Regions from separate parts of the Rhizobium sp. M1 genome, predicted to be linked through region 1. Evidence: predicted binding sites of a transcription regulator. Region 1 holds the regulator's gene; each other region holds the start of a gene.
The links. Region 1 encodes LexA, which represses DNA repair genes until DNA is damaged. Its sites were predicted from a motif close to TGTTCNNNNTGTGTTCNG; they were not measured.
Positions count from the first base shown of each region.

Region 2: CO655_RS16625 (putative DNA modification/repair radical SAM protein) is a predicted target of LexA. The motif match lies at 1,171-1,188, and genes of this name have one in related genera.
Region 3: CO655_RS01605 (metallopeptidase family protein) is a predicted target of LexA. The motif match lies at 1,024-1,041, and genes of this name have one in related genera.
Region 4: CO655_RS12170 (UvrD-helicase domain-containing protein) is a predicted target of LexA. The motif match lies at 1,333-1,350, and genes of this name have one in related genera.

Region 1 covers NZ_NWSW01000034.1:60,194-62,393, forward strand. Annotated here, with positions in the region: gene CO655_RS26815 (ComEC/Rec2 family competence protein) at 1-498, shown strand, start outside; gene lexA (transcriptional repressor LexA) at 479-1,198, opposite strand; gene CO655_RS26825 (VOC family protein) at 1,394-2,200, shown strand, end outside.
Region 2 covers NZ_NWSW01000016.1:7,807-10,006, reverse strand. Annotated here, with positions in the region: gene CO655_RS16635 (glycosyltransferase family 4 protein) at 1-437, opposite strand, end outside; gene greA (transcription elongation factor GreA) at 465-941, opposite strand; gene CO655_RS16625 (putative DNA modification/repair radical SAM protein) at 1,194-2,200, shown strand, end outside.
Region 3 covers NZ_NWSW01000001.1:328,625-330,824, forward strand. Annotated here, with positions in the region: gene CO655_RS01600 (DNA polymerase Y family protein) at 1-146, opposite strand, end outside; gene CO655_RS34210 (hypothetical protein) at 58-1,002, opposite strand; gene CO655_RS01605 (metallopeptidase family protein) at 1,166-1,603, shown strand; gene CO655_RS01610 (DUF1737 domain-containing protein) at 1,626-1,832, opposite strand; gene CO655_RS01615 (CoA ester lyase) at 1,832-2,200, opposite strand, start outside.
Region 4 covers NZ_NWSW01000011.1:42,769-44,968, reverse strand. Annotated here, with positions in the region: gene CO655_RS12170 (UvrD-helicase domain-containing protein) at 1-1,290, opposite strand, end outside; gene CO655_RS12165 (VOC family protein) at 1,528-2,004, shown strand.

The sequences.
Region 1 (2,200 bases):
GTCCTGCCGAGGCACCACCCGCCGAAGATGCTGGATGGTCCTGCCATCCCGCCACCGGGTGAGGACCGCCGCGTCAGGCTGTCCCGCGACCAGCAGAATGACGCGAGGGCGGCGATGGCGACCGCCGCAGCCGGCGGTGAGACAAATCGGTTTTCCTGCGTGAAGAAGGCCTGGTGTATAGCCAGGCTCGGCAATGGCCATGTCGTCGCCGTCATCGACAACGCCGCCTATCTCGGCCCGGCCTGCGACGCCGGCGAGATTGTCGTGACCGCGGTGCGCCTGCGTTTCGACCGTTGCCGCTCGGGTGCGACACTCTTCACCGGCGAGACGCTGCGTAGGACCGGTTCCGTCGAACTGCGTTTTGCACAGGAGGGATTCGAGGTCGCAACCGCATTCGATGCTTTGTCGCGTCCATGGATGCGCCATCGAGCCTATGATTGGCGCAAAGACAGTTTTACCGAAACCGGCCCGTCCGCTGTCAGTGATAACGGCGAATGAGGCCGACCAGCTTGCCCTGCACCTTGACCCGGTCGGGCCCGAAGATACGGGTCTCGTAAGCCGGGTTGGCGGCTTCGAGGGCGATCGAGGCACCCTTGCGGCGAAAGCGCTTCAGCGTCGCTTCCTCGTCGTCGACCAGCGCAACGACGATATCGCCGGGACTTGCGGTGCTGCCGTTGCGGATGATCACCGTGTCGCCGTCGAAGATGCCGGCGTCGATCATCGAATCGCCCTTGACCTCCAGCGCATAATGTTCACCCGAGCCGAGCATGTCTGAGGGAACGACGATGTCGTGCGTGTTGTTCTGGATCGCCGAGATCGGAACACCGGCGGCGATCCGGCCCATGACCGGCACGGACACAGTGTTGCCGTTGTCGGCGATCGGCTTTGCGGCAGGGGGGGCGGCGACCGGCTGGGGCTTGCCGAGGCTGCCTTCGATAACGCTCGGTGAAAAACCGCGGCGCGGCTGAAGACTGGGGCTATAGGCCTCCGGCAGCTTGATCACTTCCAGGGCCCGGGCCCGGTTCGGTAGGCGGCGAATGAAACCACGTTCCTCCAGCGCCGTGATCAGTCGATGAATGCCGGATTTCGAGGCGAGATCCAGGGCATCCTTCATCTCGTCGAAAGAGGGCGGAACGCCGGATTCCTTCATGCGCTCATGAATGAAAAGGAGAAGCTCCTGTTGTTTGCGCGTGAGCATCGACGTCAGACCCCGTGATTGAAACAAATCCAGAACAGACACTATATGTTCCATATGTGTTCCGCAAGTAGCTAAATTTCCGTAAAACTTCGCGCCAACTCGTCGAGATTTTTATTTTCATTCGCCGGATTGGCGCACATGTCTTGCATTGAGGGTGGTGCTGTCGCACATCTCTGGCGTGTCAGGAGGGATATCATGATCGCACATTCCGCCAAACCGCACCCGCTGGATCATGTCGTGCTGCCCGTCGTCAATATCGACCTGGCGCGCGAAAGGCTCGGCAAGCTCGGCTTTACCGTCGCCGCCGATGCGCGCCATCCGTTCGGAACGGAAAATGCCTGCGTCTTTTTCGCCGACAAGACCTATATCGAGCCGCTCGGCGTGGCGAGTGTCGAGGAGAGCGAGACAGCGGCCCGCCACGGCAATGTCTTCATCGCCCGCAATCGCGCCTTCCGCTTCCGCTGCGGCGAGGAGGGACTTTCGGCGTTGGCCTTCCTCACCGAGGATGCCGGCCTCGATCATCGGCGATTCGTGGGTAGCGGCGCGAGTGCCGGCGAGATGTTGCAGTTCAGCCGGCCGATGCGGATGCCGGACGGTTCGGAAAGCGTCGGCAGCTTCAAACTGGCCTTTTCAGGAGATCTGCGCGCGCCCGACTTCTTTCTCTTCACCTGTCAGCGCATCAATTCGTTCCCGGCCGGTCGTGCCGCTCTGGAGACGCATGCCAATGGCGTGACCGGCATTGCCGAGATCGCCCTTTGTTCGCCGGAGCCGGCTGCATTTGCCGCCTTCGTTGGTCTTGCGGTCGGGCAGACGGTGGTGGAGAAAACCGGTTTCGGCATGAAGATCGCGGCATCCAATGCCAAGATCAGCCTGATGACGCCGGAAGGGCTGGAGGCCTATTTCGAGCTTGTCGTTTCCGCCGCCGATCGTGGCCTGCGCGGTCAGGCAATCCTCTTCACCGTCACCGATCTTGCCGTGACAGAAGCGCATTTGGCTGCTAAC
Region 2 (2,200 bases), on a different contig from region 1:
GACAGATCGACCCCATGCTGGATGACCGTGTGCGGCACTTCGAGAAAGGAGCCGGAGCGGTCGCTGGTCGCAATCACCGCGTCCATGCGGCGGATCAGCCATTTCGTGTAGGCGGTGTGGCGGCGTTGCGCGGCGGAGGTGAAGATGAGCTTCAGCGGCATGCGCAGGAGATGGCGGAGCAGGATGCCGACGGCCATCTCATTGTTGCGGCGGGCGTGCCAGACGCGATGGCGCCGGCGCGCCGGCGGGCGCCAGAGGCTTAAAAGTTGCAGCCATCTCAGTTTCGGCAGGCCTTCCGGCAGGCCGGGGCCGAGGGTTGCGATCCCGATGCCGAGTCGGAGCTGGCACGGGATGAGCTGGACGATGGTCGACGTGACGCCGGAGAGCCGGCGCTTGAAATTGGGCGCGATGATCTCGACGTCACGCATATCAGGCAAGGGAGGGGTCTCGTCTGTGGCGGGCGATCAGCCCCAGGAAACCTGGAGGATTTCGTAGGCCTTGGAGCCGCCGGGCGCGTTGACCTCGATGGAATCGCCGACTTCCTTGCCGATCAGCGCACGGGCGATCGGGGAGGAGATGGAGATGCGGCCGGCCTTGACGTCGGCTTCCTGGTCGCCGACGATCTGGTAGGTCTTTTCTTCCTCGGTGTCCTCGTCGACGAGCTTCACCTTGGCGCCGAACTTGATCTTGTGGCCCGACATCTTCGTGAGGTCGATGACCTCGGCGCGCGCCGTCAGATCTTCCAGCTCGCTGATGCGGCCTTCATTGTGGCTCTGGGCTTCCTTGGCAGCGTGATATTCGGCGTTTTCGGAAAGGTCGCCATGGGCACGGGCTTCGGCGATCGCCTCGATGATTCGGGGGCGCTCCTCCTGCTGACGCCAGCGCAGTTCTTCCTGCAGCTTGACGAAACCACCCTGTGTCATCGGTACCTTTTCAACCATTTTTCTGTCCTTCACTCCTTGTATCGGCACGTCAGGCGCAAACACAAAAGAAAACAGGTCCCGAAGGGGAGCTTCGGAACCGTGCCACAATCCTAGTTAAGCGCTTATAGCAGATCGCCAAGGCCGATTTCCAGAAAATTCGCATAAACGCAACGCAACCCCCGCGATATCAGGTGATGCGCCAGAAAATCGGGCAGGGGCGGGATGGAGCCGGATTGACTTTGTATATTAGAACATATAGTGAACATAAGCATGAAGAAGTCGCTTGCCGAACGCTTGGCCATCCTGTCCGATGCCGCGAAATATGACGCTTCCTGCGCCTCCAGCGGCACGGTGAAACGCGATTCGAGCACAAGCGGCGGGCTCGGTTCGACCGAGGGATCCGGCATCTGCCATGCCTATGCGCCGGATGGTCGATGCATTTCGCTTTTGAAGATCCTGCTGACCAATTTCTGCATCTACGACTGCGCCTATTGCGTCAATCGCTCGTCGAGCAATGTCGAACGGGCGCGTTTTACACCCGAAGAGGTGATCTGGCTGACGCTGGAATTCTACCGCCGCAACTATATCGAAGGCCTCTTCCTTTCCTCCGGCATCATTCGTTCGTCCGATTACACGATGGAGGAGATGGTCCGCATCGTCCGCGAACTGCGGGTGACGCATGCTTTCCGCGGTTATATCCACCTGAAATCGATCCCCGAGGCGTCGCCGCGGCTGATCGAGGAGGCGGGGCTTTATGCCGACCGGCTGTCGCTCAATATCGAGCTGCCGACGGATAACGGCATCAGCCGCTTCGCGCCGGAAAAGAAGCCCGCCAGTATCCGGAGATCGATGGCTGATCTGAGACTGAAGATCGAAGCCGCCGGCGAGCCGACGCTGAAAAGCAAGAAACGCCAGCGTTTCGTCCCGGCCGGGCAGAGCACGCAGATGATCGTCGGCGCCGACGGCGCGAGTGATGCAACCATCCTTGCGACCAGCGGCCGGCTTTACAGCAGCTACGGCCTCAAGCGCGTCTATTATTCCGCCTTCAGCCCGATCCCGGATTCGTCGAAAAACCTGCCGCTGATCAAGCCGCCGCTGATGCGCGAACACCGGCTCTACCAGGCCGACTGGCTCTACCGCTTCTATGGTTTCGGCATCGACGAGATCACCGCCAATCAGGCGGGCGGCATGCTCGATCTCAATCTCGACCCCAAACTTGCCTGGGCGCTTGCCAACCGGGCCGAATTTCCCGTCGATATCAACAGGGCCGAGCGTGA
Region 3 (2,200 bases), on a different contig from region 1:
AGTGCCGTCAGCCGCATGGCATTGTTGAGCTTGGCCGAACAGACGATGGCCGGCGCCTCAGGACGCTCTTTCGAACGCCAGGAGGGCCCCCATCGCCTGCGGGCGATACGGTCGGTTGGTAGATGCGGGAAGCTGAGCGCCAGAATGCGCTGACTGTTCGCCTGGAGGACGAATGAGGTTTGGTTCGATGACAGGGAAAAATTCGCGTTCATGGGGGCTCCACTCCAGGAGAAAGGAGAGCGGGGCCGGATTGCGGCTCTTCTCCAGCGTGAGACGGAAAATCGGATTGCCGATGCTGCCGGCAAGCTTCGATCCGTCCGGTAACGGCCGCAGAGCAGACGGTCCCGGTTCGACATGCAGGCGCAAGGCCGCACTGCTGGCCTCCTCCGCCCCTGCCTGCCGCACGACAAAGAGCGGACGGCGGGCAGCATGCGCCCTGAGACTGAGCCTGCGGCTTTCGGTCAGGCCGAAATGCACAGGGTTGCCCCGCACTTCGAGGATGACGACCGAGAAAGCAGCGCTTTCCACCGCCGCCTCCGCCAGCCAGAGCGCTTCGTCCAGCTTGCGCGGCGCGGCATGGAGAAATCGCTCAGGGCTCAACCCGAAATCCCGAAGCCCGGGAGCATAGGGACGGCCGGCCTCCAGCGTACCGACTGCATCGCCGATCCAGAGCAGCGGCATCAGCCTGCCGGCATCTGATTCCTGTTTCTGCAGCCGCGCGGCAACAGCCATCGCCAGTCCGCTTGCCGCGCCGGCGTCGCGAGACAGCGCGGAACGGAATTCGGTAATCGCATCGAGGGGCAGGCCGCCCTCCAGCGCCCGATCGAGAAGCTCCAGCCCGAACGGCAGGGATGGCAGAATGCGCTCCTGGCGCGTCTTGCGTCCTTCCGCCAAGGCTTCCCGCTCCGCGGCCGCAAATGCCGGCGCGGGCTTTCCTTCCAGTCTGGCAATGGTTTCGCGGAGCGCAAAAAGCCGCTCGCGCGCCAGGGCGTTCTGCGCCATGGCGTTCACTCCGATCCGTCTTGTTCCTGTTATGTTCTTATAGATTCCAGAGAGCTAATGAAGAGTCAACAATCATTTTCTATGAATTTATTCCTGCCTTTGATTCCGCACTCGAAAATCGGCAATAAAGGTTCTATATGGGCCCGCAAAGGAAGGAATATTCATGGCCCGCATAGACCAGAGCGATGATTGGCGGGACCGCCATGCGCCGACGATCAGCACCTTCGAGTCGCTGGCCATGGAGGCCTACAGCCATCTGCCGGATGAATTCCGCCAGCTGACGACCAACCTCACGATCGAGATCGAGGACTTCCCCGATGACGACGTTTTCGAGGACATGGCGCTGGAAACCCCTTTCGATCTGCTCGGCCTTTTCGAGGGCAGGGGCATTTCCGAACGTTTCACGGTGGAAACCGGCGAAATGCCGAACCGCATCCGCCTCTACCGGCGCCCCATTCTCGATTACTGGGCGGAGAACGACGAGACGCTCGGCGATATCATCACCCATGTCCTGATCCACGAGATCGGCCACCATTTCGGGCTGAGCGACGATGATATGGAGCGGATCGAGGCCAGCGCCGAGGAAGCCGCGGAGCGTTAGGCGTCTATCCTGGAATTAAGTCTTACTGCTCGGAGAGTTTCATCTCCGGATCATAATCCTTGCCTTCGACGGTCTTGACGACGGCCTGGCCGCACTGCATCGCGCCGGTTGCGGCATTGAAGGCATAGGTCGGCGAACCCTCCAGCGACCAGCCCTTGTTGAGGGCGGCGGTGACCTTGTGGCAGAAGGAAGCATCGTCGGGACCGGTCAGGAAGCGGTAGAGTTTCATCAGGCGGGCTTTCTTGCAGATATCAGGCGAGCTTTATGAACCAGAGCCTCGGCCTGGACAAGATGCAGCCGTTCGATCATCCGTCCATTGGCATTGATGACGTTGAGGCCCCTGGCGTCAGGATCGGCAAAAGCTGATATGACCGCCTCGGCTTCCGCAATCTCCTCCGCACTCGGCCCGAAATGCCGGTTCGCGGGCTCGATCTGCGAGGGATGGATCAGCATCTTGCCGGCAAAACCCATGGCGCGGCCCTGGCCGCATTCGGCGTCGAAGCCTTCGGCATCCTTAAAATCGTTGAAGACGCTGTCGATCGCATCGAGCCCATAGGCTCTGACCGCAAGGACGACCTGCATCAGCCACGGCACGAG
Region 4 (2,200 bases), on a different contig from region 1:
GCGGTCTTCGAACTCGCGCATCTGGAAGGAAGCGCGCACCAGGATCGCCATGTCGTTCAGCAGATGCTTGCCCCGCTGGAGCTGCTCGATCTCTTCGCCGATGGCGCGGGCTTCCTCCTCCGAATCCCAGGAGGCGTGGACCTGCACCTTGACGTCATCGGGATCGGCGCGTTCGGTGAACAGCGTCTTGCCCAGGCGGCCTTCATTATGGGCGATCAGATGGGCGGCCGCACCGAGGATATGTTCGGTCGAGCGGTAATTGCGCTCGAGCTTGATCACCTTGGCGCCGGGGAAGTCCTTCTCGAAGCGCAGGATATTGTCGACCTCGGCGCCGCGCCAGCCGTAGATCGACTGGTCGTCGTCGCCGACGCAGCAGACATTCTGCGGCTCGCCCTTGCTGCGCTGGGCCAGCAGCCTCAGCCACATATACTGGGCGGTGTTGGTGTCCTGATATTCGTCGACGAGGATATAACGGAAGCGGCCGTGATATTCCTTCAGAAGATCCGGATTCTTGCGGAAGATCGCGATCGGATGCATGAGCAGATCGCCGAAATCGCAGGCGTTGAGCGTCGACAGGCGCGCCTGATAGGCGAAATAGAGATCGCGGCCGCGGCCATTGGCGAAGGCGCGCGCGTCGCCCTCGGGAATATCGGCCGGGCCGAGGCCCTTGTTCTTCCAGGTGTCGATCATGCCGGCGAACTGCTTGGCCGGCCAGCGTTTGTCGTCGAGACCCTCGGCCTGGATCAGCTGCTTGATCAGACGGACGACGTCGTCGGTGTCGAGAATGGTGAAATCGGAGCTGAGGCCGACGAGTTCGGCATGGCGGCGCAGAAGCTTGACGCCGATCGAATGGAAGGTGCCGAGCCAGGGCATGCCTTCGACGGCGCCGCCGACGAGCAGGGCGATGCGCTCCTTCATCTCGCGGGCGGCCTTGTTGGTGAAGGTGACGGCGAGAATCTGCGAAGGGAAGGCGCGGCCGCTATTGAGGATATGGGCGATGCGCGTGGTCAGCACCCGTGTCTTGCCGGTGCCGGCGCCGGCAAGGACGAGAACCGGACCCTCCAGGGTTTCCACGGCTTCCGTCTGTTCGGGATTAAGGCCTGCGAGGTAATCCGGTCGCTTGCCGCCGTCGCGCGCCGCCATGGCGCGGGCGGCGATCCCGCCGGCCGCAGCGGGCGCCCTTCCCAAGGGGGCGTGCCCCCCCCGGGGTGCGGCCGGCGGCTGCGGCTTGCGCGCCATTTCGCCCGGCTCTTCGTCGAAGAAGGGAATATCGTCGAAACTATTGCTCATGGCGCGTAATGTAGTGATTCGGGAGGGAAAGACCAGAAAAGATGTTCTGCTTTCATTCCTGAACCACCGCTGTTGCGGACCGATGCGGGCGGCAGGGCCGCCGCTGGGTGTGACTGCGATCGTCGTACGGCCGCGCAGCAAAAAAATCTGAGCCCAGCCTGTCGGAACCGATGCCGGCGAGACGTCCTCGGGGCATCGGACAGGAGTCCGGCAACCCTCGCCAACAGGAGGCTGTTCATGCCGAAGGTCGTTTCAAATCTCTGGTTCGCGGAGCAAGCGCGCGAAGCCGTCGAATTCTACGTATCGGTCATTCCGGATTCCAGGATCGGCCGCACCACCATATTGCCGGCGGAAACGCCGAGCGGGCCTCCGGGCAGCGTCGAACTGATCGAATTCACGCTCGGCGATCAAGCCTTCCTGGCGATGAAGGCCGGCCCGCTCGACAGCTTCAACCATTCTTTTTCGATTGCCATTCTGCTCGACAGCCAGGCCGAGATCGATCGGATCTGGGATGCGTTTCTCGCCAATGGCGGCACGCCTGAAGCCTGCGGCTGGCTGAAGGACCGCTGGGGCCTTTCCTGGCAGATCGTGCCGCGGGTGCTTTCCGAGATGGTCGCCGACAGCGATCGAGAGCGGGCCAAGCGCGTCACCGAGGTGATGCTCGGCATGGTCAAGATTGATCTTGCTGCGCTGGAGAGGGCGTTCAACGGCTGAGGCCGGCGGAGGCACGATTACGAATCGGGGCGCGTGATCGCCACGCGCCATTTTCCCCTGAAATTTACCGAATTTACTGGCGGCGCATCGGCATCCGCCCGATCGAGGCTGCCCTTATCGGCTGCCGATCGCTGTTTTCTCGCATTCTCGAATCACGGGCGCCATTGCACACCTTTTTGACATTCATGTCACGTCG